Regions from separate parts of the Fusibacter sp. A1 genome, predicted to be linked through region 1. Evidence: riboswitches for the same ligand, from Rfam matches in the RefSeq annotation. Region 1 holds a riboswitch; the other holds the start of a gene.
What was found. Region 1 has a riboswitch for cyclic di-GMP ahead of DWB64_RS17665 (transglutaminase-like domain-containing protein). Riboswitches for the same ligand answer to the same signal wherever they lie in the genome.
Positions count from the first base shown of each region.

Region 2: it holds a riboswitch for cyclic di-GMP, as region 1 does, so the genes downstream of both, DWB64_RS00920 (trypsin-like peptidase domain-containing protein) here and DWB64_RS17665 (transglutaminase-like domain-containing protein) in region 1, are expected to answer to the same signal.

Region 1 covers NZ_QQWI01000016.1:37,240-41,476, reverse strand. The annotation lists gene DWB64_RS17680 (YfhO family protein) at 1-884, shown strand, start outside; gene DWB64_RS17675 (GtrA family protein) at 868-1,293, shown strand; gene DWB64_RS17670 (glycosyltransferase family 2 protein) at 1,303-2,241, shown strand; cyclic di-GMP riboswitch class I at 2,405-2,491, shown strand; cyclic di-GMP riboswitch class I at 2,554-2,640, shown strand; cyclic di-GMP riboswitch class I at 2,668-2,746, shown strand; gene DWB64_RS17665 (transglutaminase-like domain-containing protein) at 2,760-3,542, shown strand; gene DWB64_RS17660 (transglutaminase family protein) at 3,774-4,237, shown strand, end outside.
Region 2 covers NZ_QQWI01000001.1:220,446-224,682, reverse strand. The annotation lists gene DWB64_RS00930 (amidohydrolase) at 1-957, opposite strand, end outside; gene DWB64_RS00925 (hypothetical protein) at 1,016-1,690, opposite strand; cyclic di-GMP riboswitch class I at 1,930-2,014, shown strand; gene DWB64_RS00920 (trypsin-like peptidase domain-containing protein) at 2,162-4,105, shown strand.

The sequences.
Region 1 (4,237 bases):
TTACTGACCTTGAGGTATACGAGAACAGGTATGCTTTCCCACTTGGATTTAAGGTCAATCCTGACATCCTCAACTTGACGACAACCGACATCAGCCCATTTAGAAGACAAGAGCAGTTCATGAGTCTTGCGACTGGGAATGAGGTGACATTCTTCAAAGGGGTAGAAGCGGTGAATGAGACCTATGAAAATATGGATAGGCATCTGCTTGAGGATATAAGATACCACTATAAAAATATCGATGCTTCCAAAATAGGAAAAGCGAAAATAGAGTTTGTTGCGCAGCAAACAAAACAGATGTATATCTACATGCTTAACCAAACGAAAACGGTTACGCTTAAAATGAATGGAGTTTCCACCACCCACCAAACCCCACGAGGTGTGATCATCGACTTAGGGATCGTGGAAGAGGGAACAAGCTTTGAGTTATCTTTTGAGGTAATGGCTTCTGCATCTGGATATTTTGACATTCATGTTGTCACATTCGATGATGAGGTGTTTACCGTCACCCGAAACGATTTGATTGACGAAGCATTCGAAGTGGATGAGTTTACCCAGACAAAGCTTACTGGAGTTGCGACACTCAACAGTGATGGACTGCTTTATACTTCGATTCCTTATGAAAAAGGCTGGAAAGTAAAAGTAGATGGTGACCGAATAGAACCTATGGCTTATCAAGATGCGATGATTGCGATACCACTGCGTGAAGGAACACATCAGATTGAATTCTCATATGTTTCAGCAGGCTTTGTCTCTGGACTGATGATCAGTGTTTTATCACTGCTTATCTTGGCTTCAATTTATGTTTTAGGAAGGAAAACGGATTTTCAAAAGGAACAGAAGGAACTGAAATCTAAAAGGGGACAGCATGAAATTGCTGGTTAATGTGATGGAGAAGATAGAAATTTTAAAGGATAAACTGTTCACACGTCAATTTGTAAGATATCTCATTACTGGATTTTCTGCATTTTTCATCGAGTACGGTTTGTATGTGCTGCTGATTAAGGTGTTGAACGCACAATATATCATCGCTAGTGTGCTGGTTTATTGTGTGATTTTCTGGTTTGTATTTTTAATGAATAGAAAGTGGTCGTTTGAGTCGACAAAGGATATTAGGAAGCAATTGGTGCAATATGGACTGCTGTTCATTTTCAATCTGGTTGTCGCCAATATCGTACTGATGACATTCTTTACAGAGATACTAGGAATCAGTGAATTGATATCTCCACTCTTAAAGATGGCATGTATCGTGATGTGGAATTTTTGGATCTACAAAAATGTAATCTACAAATAGGAGTCAACTATGGATATGGTTAATAGGCATAAGGAACTAGCGATTATTATTCCTGTTTACAATGAAGGAAAAGCGCTGCAAACCAATTTTAAGGAGATTGTGCGCGTACTTGAACAAGATCGAGTGGATTGTCGATTCATGTTTGTCGATGACGGTTCTACTGATAATACCTGGCAGGTGCTGGAGTCCATCGTAAAGGAGTATCCTCAGGCAGAAGCGATAAGGTTTGCAAGGAATTTTGGCAAGGAAATCGCTCTTGCTGCAGGTCTTGACAGCATCGATGCCCAGCTTTATCTGCTTATGGATTCTGATTTGCAGCATCCGCCCGATCAAATAAGACCTATGCTCGAGCTGCTGATTAAGGAAGATGCGAATATCGTGGAAGGCATAAAAATCACTAGAGGAAAAGAGTCCCTATTTTATAGGTCCGTTGCAAAACTATTTTATTGGGTCTTAAACGTAGTCACTCATCTAGATATGAGAAACTCATCAGATTTCAAGCTACTGGACAAACAGGTGGTTGAATCAATAAGACGATTTGATGAAAGAAACCTGTTTATCAGAGGTATCGTAAAATGGGTTGGGTTCAAAACCGTTCAACATCCTTTTCATGTAGAGGAGAGAGTAAATGGAGTCAGTCATTTTTCTACTGCGAAGCTGGCCATGTTGGCACTGAATGCCACTCTCTCTTATACAAGTAAACCACTCTATATCACCATGATCAGCGGGCTTATCTTCTTGTTCTTTGCAATCATCTTAGGAATTCAGACACTGGCTAATTACTTGGTCGGGAACGCATTGGATGGATTCTCAACAGTGATTCTGGTCCTTCTGATCACTGGTTCTATGATTATGATTTCGCTTGGTATTATTGGGACGTATATTTCGAGAATCTATGACGAGATTAAAGCTAGACCGAGGTATATTGTTAAAGACAAAATCCAATGACGCTTGTTGTTTACATAATCCTAAAAGATTTTAAGAGCATATGACTTGTAAACGTAGCTGCCCTGTAATCAAGATGTAATCAAAATTACGACTGTATTGTTGTAAATGGTGGTATAATGTAGTTGAGAGGGTAGTCAAAAGTCGATTCGATTGACCAAAATTATTCTGTAAATCGCAAAGCTGATGAAAATCAGTGTCGCAAAGCTATAGGGTCTAAGGTTCATATGAACTATGACAGCCAGTTTCCAGAGAAAGACTTTGATTGCCAAATAGGTTGTGTAGACCATGTTTGCACACCAGGTATCAGATCTTTTCTCGACAAGGCAAACCAGTTGAAAGATTGGGGCGCAAAACTAGAGGGCCTAAGTCACTTGTGTGATATGGCAGCCAGTCGCCGAAAGAAAAGTTTTTTACTTTTCTTTCCCAAATGTAACAAGGCAAACCCATCGTGAGGTGGGGACGCAAAACTACAGGGTCTTCATAATGAAGATAGCCAGGTGCCGAAGGGAGAGAATTAGATGAAAAGAGTGATTTCTTTATTAACTCTTACACTCATTATCATGACATTGTCCGCCGTTGCTTTTGCAGATGGTGGCATTATCAAGGTCAACGAAGAAATCGGCACAGTAAGCATCAATTATACTGCAACTGATTATTCCGATTTTAAAGTTCTAGTGAAAAAGGGAACTGAACAATATGTTTATAACCTTTATGATTCACAAGAGGAGTTTCCACTTCAAATGGGAAGCGGAGATTACTCAATAGGACTCTATCAACGTGTGGATGGCAACAAATATCGAAAAGTGACTTCTGCTACTGCAGTTGTTACGGTGGATATGATGAAAGTCTACACAGCAAGTATTCAAACCATTAATTGGAAAGAGAATACTAGCGCAGCTGTATTAGCTGATTCATTGACTACGGAAACGATGACAGATCAAGAAAAATTCAATGCAATTTACAAGTACGTCATCAATAATGTAGTTTATGATTATCAAAAGGCAGCTACTGTTGATAGTCGATTTATTCCAAACAACACATTGACGATTGAGAACAACAATGGTATTTGTTACGACTATTCATCACTGATGGCATCGATGTTAAGAAGCGTTGGTGTTCCAACTAAAATGATCCATGGTCAAAGTACCTATACATCCGTGTATCATGCATGGAATGAAGTATATCTCAATGGAAAATGGGTGATCATCGATACTACCGTTGATGCACAGTTGTCAAAAGGTAGTGCGAGATACTCGATTGAAAAATCAATCAACGATTATGTTGGAGTAAAATCATTTTAAAAGGATAAGTTACCCTCTCAGCTATTTTATCTGACAAAGCCGATAAGGCTTTTTTTTTGCCTATCACAAAGATAGCTCATTCGATGAATTAGTGTTATAATGTGACTGCAAGCATAGAGTGATTCAATGGACTTTGGTGAGTCCAAAGACCTATTTAGCGGTTAAGCATGATTATGTTTTATCAAATGTGGTATATATATAATAATTGAAGTCATGAAAGGGGCGAGAAAGATGAAGCGAAAGTTAGTAGTTCTGTTTGTAGTAATGATTGCCGTGTTATCAAGTTTCGCATTTGCAGATGGCATTATTAATTACAAGCCCGATGAAGGAATTGTTAAGATAAATTATACAACAACCGATTATACTAAGTTTAAAATAATCATAAAGAGAGATACGCAGCAGTACATCTACAATATCAACGATAACGATGAATCATTTCCACTTCAGATGGGCAGTGGTTTGTACACAGTAGCAATTTACCAAAATGTTTCCAGTAATAAATATAAGAAAATCACATCAGCCTCTAAGACGGTTACTGTCAATGAAGATGCTGTAAATCTTGCAAGTGTGCAGAATATGAGCTGGGCTGAAGAAATGAAGGCAATCGTTCTTGCAAAAGAACTGATGGCTGATCTTGAAACGGATGAGGAGAAGTTTGATGCCGTTTACGACTATATCATCCGGTCGATCGTCTA
Region 2 (4,237 bases), on a different contig from region 1:
AACGGCAAGGCTTGCGCACATGGGTAGGTATTCTAGCGGAATGACAGGGCTGTCTGTCATTATGGCTACTTTGACTCCGGCTTGTTGGAGTACACCTGGTGTAACAAAGGACTTTTCATTCAGTTCGAATTTTGATTTGTTCCCAAAACTAGGACCGACAACGGCGCTAAAGCCTTCTTTTGCAAGATCACTAGCGATCAGATGACCTTCTGTACAGTGTTCTAGGGTCAGGTTGACATCGAACTCCTTAGCGATTCTTATTGCAGTAAAGATGTCGTCCGCACGATGCGCATGTGCCTTTAGCGGGATTTCTTTTTTTAGTACGGGTAACATCGCGTCCAGTTTCATGTCGTAAGTCGGCAGTTTTGACACATCGCCTGCTGCGCTTTCGATTTTCACCAGATATTCCTTGGCTTTAGCTAAGGTTTGTCGAAGAAGAGCCGCTGTTCCCATTCGTGTGGACGGCGTGATTTTTTTGTCGGCATACACTCTTTTAGGATTCTCGCCAAATGCGCATTTCATCGCCATGTTGTCACGGATGACCATATCATCCACTCGGTGACCGTGCAGCTTCATGACAGTAAAGGTTCCACCAATCACGTTTGCGCTGCCAGGGCCAGTACAAGCAGTTGTCACCCCGCCCTTTAAGGCCAGTTCGAAGGCCTCATCCCTTGGATTGATCGCATCGATCGCCCGCAGATGCGGCGTGATCGGATCGGTTGCCTCATTGCCGTCAGAACCTTCAAAGCCAATACCTTCTTCCCACATGCCGACATGGCAATGCGCGTCGATAAATCCGGGGAATACGAGTTTTCCTGCTGCGTCGATGACTTCTTCGCGCGCTTTGGGCTTTATGTCCTTAGCGATTTCAGTGATTTTATCACCTGTCACCCGTAGATCGGTTGTTTCTAGAATTCCATTTTCAATGGTGTAAAGTGTGCCGTTTTTTATAAGCATGGTAAAACCTCTCTTTTAATCTTTCTACAGTATAGCATAAAAAGGGCACATGATATGATTACATGCGCCCTTTGATCGTCTGCCTCATCTGCTTGAAACCCATAATGACAATCCAAACGTAGGCGATTGTTTTTGGAATCATAAGCATTCCGATCCATGAATAGGTTTTTGCCCAGAGTACGACGGGAACATAAAACCCGAAGGACAGTGTGATGGCGAGCCACATGAACTTGAAAATAAGATCGCTCTGTTTTTTAGCCTGCTGATAGAAGAGCACGAGTATGATTGCTCCCATGATGGCAAATGGAAGGTTTCTGTAGATTCCCCAGCTAACCGGTTGATAAAAGTTGAACCAGTCATTCTGTGGGAATAGGCAAAGAACGATTCTAATGACAGCAAGTGAGTAGATAGTCATTGAAAGGGTCTTTGACTCCTGTACCCGGTATTTTTCAATCCAGATTCTATAGAGTATGACATAAAAAACGGTCATGGTGATCGAGGTGACGAACTTACCAAAACCAAGTGCTGTCGCGTTTGCTTCTAGACCGGTTGTGAAGAGTGCGTAGGATCTTGGTACAAGATGAAAGGCGTCACCAAAACCGAGAAGCAAGGTCATCGCACCGAATAGGCGATTCATCTTGTTTTCTTTGGTATGGCTTAACATGATAAGACCTAAAGTAATGACTGTTGAAAGGTAAAGTACATTAAAAATGGTTTCCATGATTGCTTGCATAAGAGCTCCTTTTATACTTAAATTACACAACAGTGTGTAATTTAAGTATAAAACTCTAGATACCAATTGTAAAGACCCTTCTTAGTGAAAGAGTAGGTGGTAATTCAATCAAGGAAATATCCCATTAAGGCCGACAAGACGTTCAGAAAATTGAGAAAGGTTCAAAAAAAAAAGCAAATCCCTAACAAATTAGTGTTTTTAATGCTTAAAAATGAGTTATACTGTACGGGAGTCCAAAATCGAATAATGAGCAAATCAACTGAAAGGTTGAGACGCAAAGCCATGGGTCTAAGGTGTTTAAGCTATGATTGCCAGGTTGCCGTTAACTATAATGATGAGCAGCCTAATTGGCTGCCTTTTTTGTTTTAAAGGGTCAATGATTGCGCGATTCGGAAAGTGTGATAAGAAAATGGATACACTAAAAACAAGCGGGAATCGGTTACGACCGATTGTGTGTAGCGGGAGGATGTAATGCGTAAAGTCATTCATGTATTTTTGATACTTTTACTGGCCAGTTCAGTAACTTTTGCAGCTGGTAGTCCATCAAATTGGTCGAAAGAGTCACTTGATTCCTTGTCATCGTATCAAGTGTTAAGGGATTCTGCATTTGACAACTATCAAGGTGATATCACTAGAGAGCGATTTGTGTATCTGTCGGTCAAGCTTTATGAAGAGATCACCGGAACTCAGATTGTGGTCAATCCCGAAATAAAGTTTACCGATACGACAGATGAAAACAGTTTAAAAGCTGCGACAATTGGAATCACTACAGGTGTGGGTGACAATCGGTTTGATCCGAGCGGCTCACTGACAAGAGAGCAGCTTGCGGTATTCATGGTGAGAACCCTTGAACTAGCTGGAATCGAACTTGCAGAGGGAACCGTACTGTTCGAAGACCATGCTCAGATCAGCTCATGGGCACGGTCAGCAGTGTATAAGGCGAAAAACAACGGCATACTTTCCGGAGTAGGAGACAACAGGATCGCACCAGGCAGTCCCACAAGCGAAGAACAATCCTTGGTGGTATTCAAGAGGATATTGGACGCCCATAGTCCTAAAACCTATGGTGCAAGCCTTCCTGTTGTAGAGAAGAAAAAGCTTACAACTACTGAAATTGCGTCGCTTTCAGGTAGCCTAGTCAAGTTACATGTAAAAACCTACACGGGAGAGAACTACTTAGGCAGCGGATTCTATTATGAATCAGGTAAAATCGGAACAAATCTTCATGTGATCGACCAAGCGCAGACCATTGAGATAGAACATGAAGATGGTTCCATCTATAAGGGAAACGTCTACATAACGGGGTATGACATCGATCTGGATTTAGCTGCGCTACAAATTGAGGACACATCCGTCACACCGCTAACTGTAAAACAAGAACTTGATTTACAAAAAGGCCAGAAGATCTATACGATAGGCAGTCCTCAAGGGCTCATCAACACCTTGTCTGAAGGAATCATTAGTTCGATAAGGGAAGTAATCATTCAAATTACAGCACCTGTGAGTCCAGGATCTAGCGGTGGTGCTCTATTGGATGAGTATGGTGAGCTAATCGGAATCACAACTTTTTTAGTTGAAGGTCAGAACCTTAACTTTTGCGTACCGGTGAACTTGTTCACTTCGATGGATAAATCCAAAATGCTCACTATAGATGAGTTTACAGCACTAACCAATCCACAGACTAAAGCACCGACGAATGTGACCATAGCGGCACTGTCGAATACATCTATTGAAGTGACATGGGATAAGGGTGATGCGGACTATTATATGGCCTTTTTAGGAGTAAAAGGTAATGAATGGGCGGCAATCAACAACGAGGCGGGCGAAAACTACTGGGTGCTCGAGGACGAGTTAATTGATGGATTAACCGTGGAAGGTATTCATTCTGATAGAGAAGTCAAAGTTGCTATCTTAGCGGTTAAGGATGGAGTCGCATCGCAATATAGTTATTCCGAGGTGCTAAAGCTTGAAGCCTTCAACTTGTATCAGATACAGGATGGTCTCAAAGAGGAATACGGTGTCATCACTCTTGGAGAGGAAGAGATCCATATTAAAAGGTTTCACATTGAAATCTTTGAATACATGCGAACCAAAGAAGTAAGCATTGTTGCAAACATTGCTGATGACAGCGTAGAGAACTTCATGCGTCTGTTCGACGAATATGAGTTTGAGTTAGTGGCTTTAGGAGCTCAAATCGCAACTGAAATCGAAATCGAAACAGGTATATCGACATCGCTTACTATGAAGTACTATCGCTTTAGCAGCGAGAAGCCGACAGGATTCGGTAAGAACCTTTTGGAATATGATTATCTAATGTTTGATCCCAATGAAGAAGAGTGGCATCTTAGCTATCCTTTCTTTGAGGTGACCTCGATCAGAGACGATGGTTCGTTTGGTTATTCGAAGTGGAAATAAGCGAGCTGGTCTAGGGGGAAGATTAGATCAAAGGTGATGGTTGTCACCATAAAAGAATACTGCTACTGATGTGAAGTTCTCTTTCTAACCCAAAGAGAACTTTTTTACTTTTAGCATCCTTTTTCCATTAAT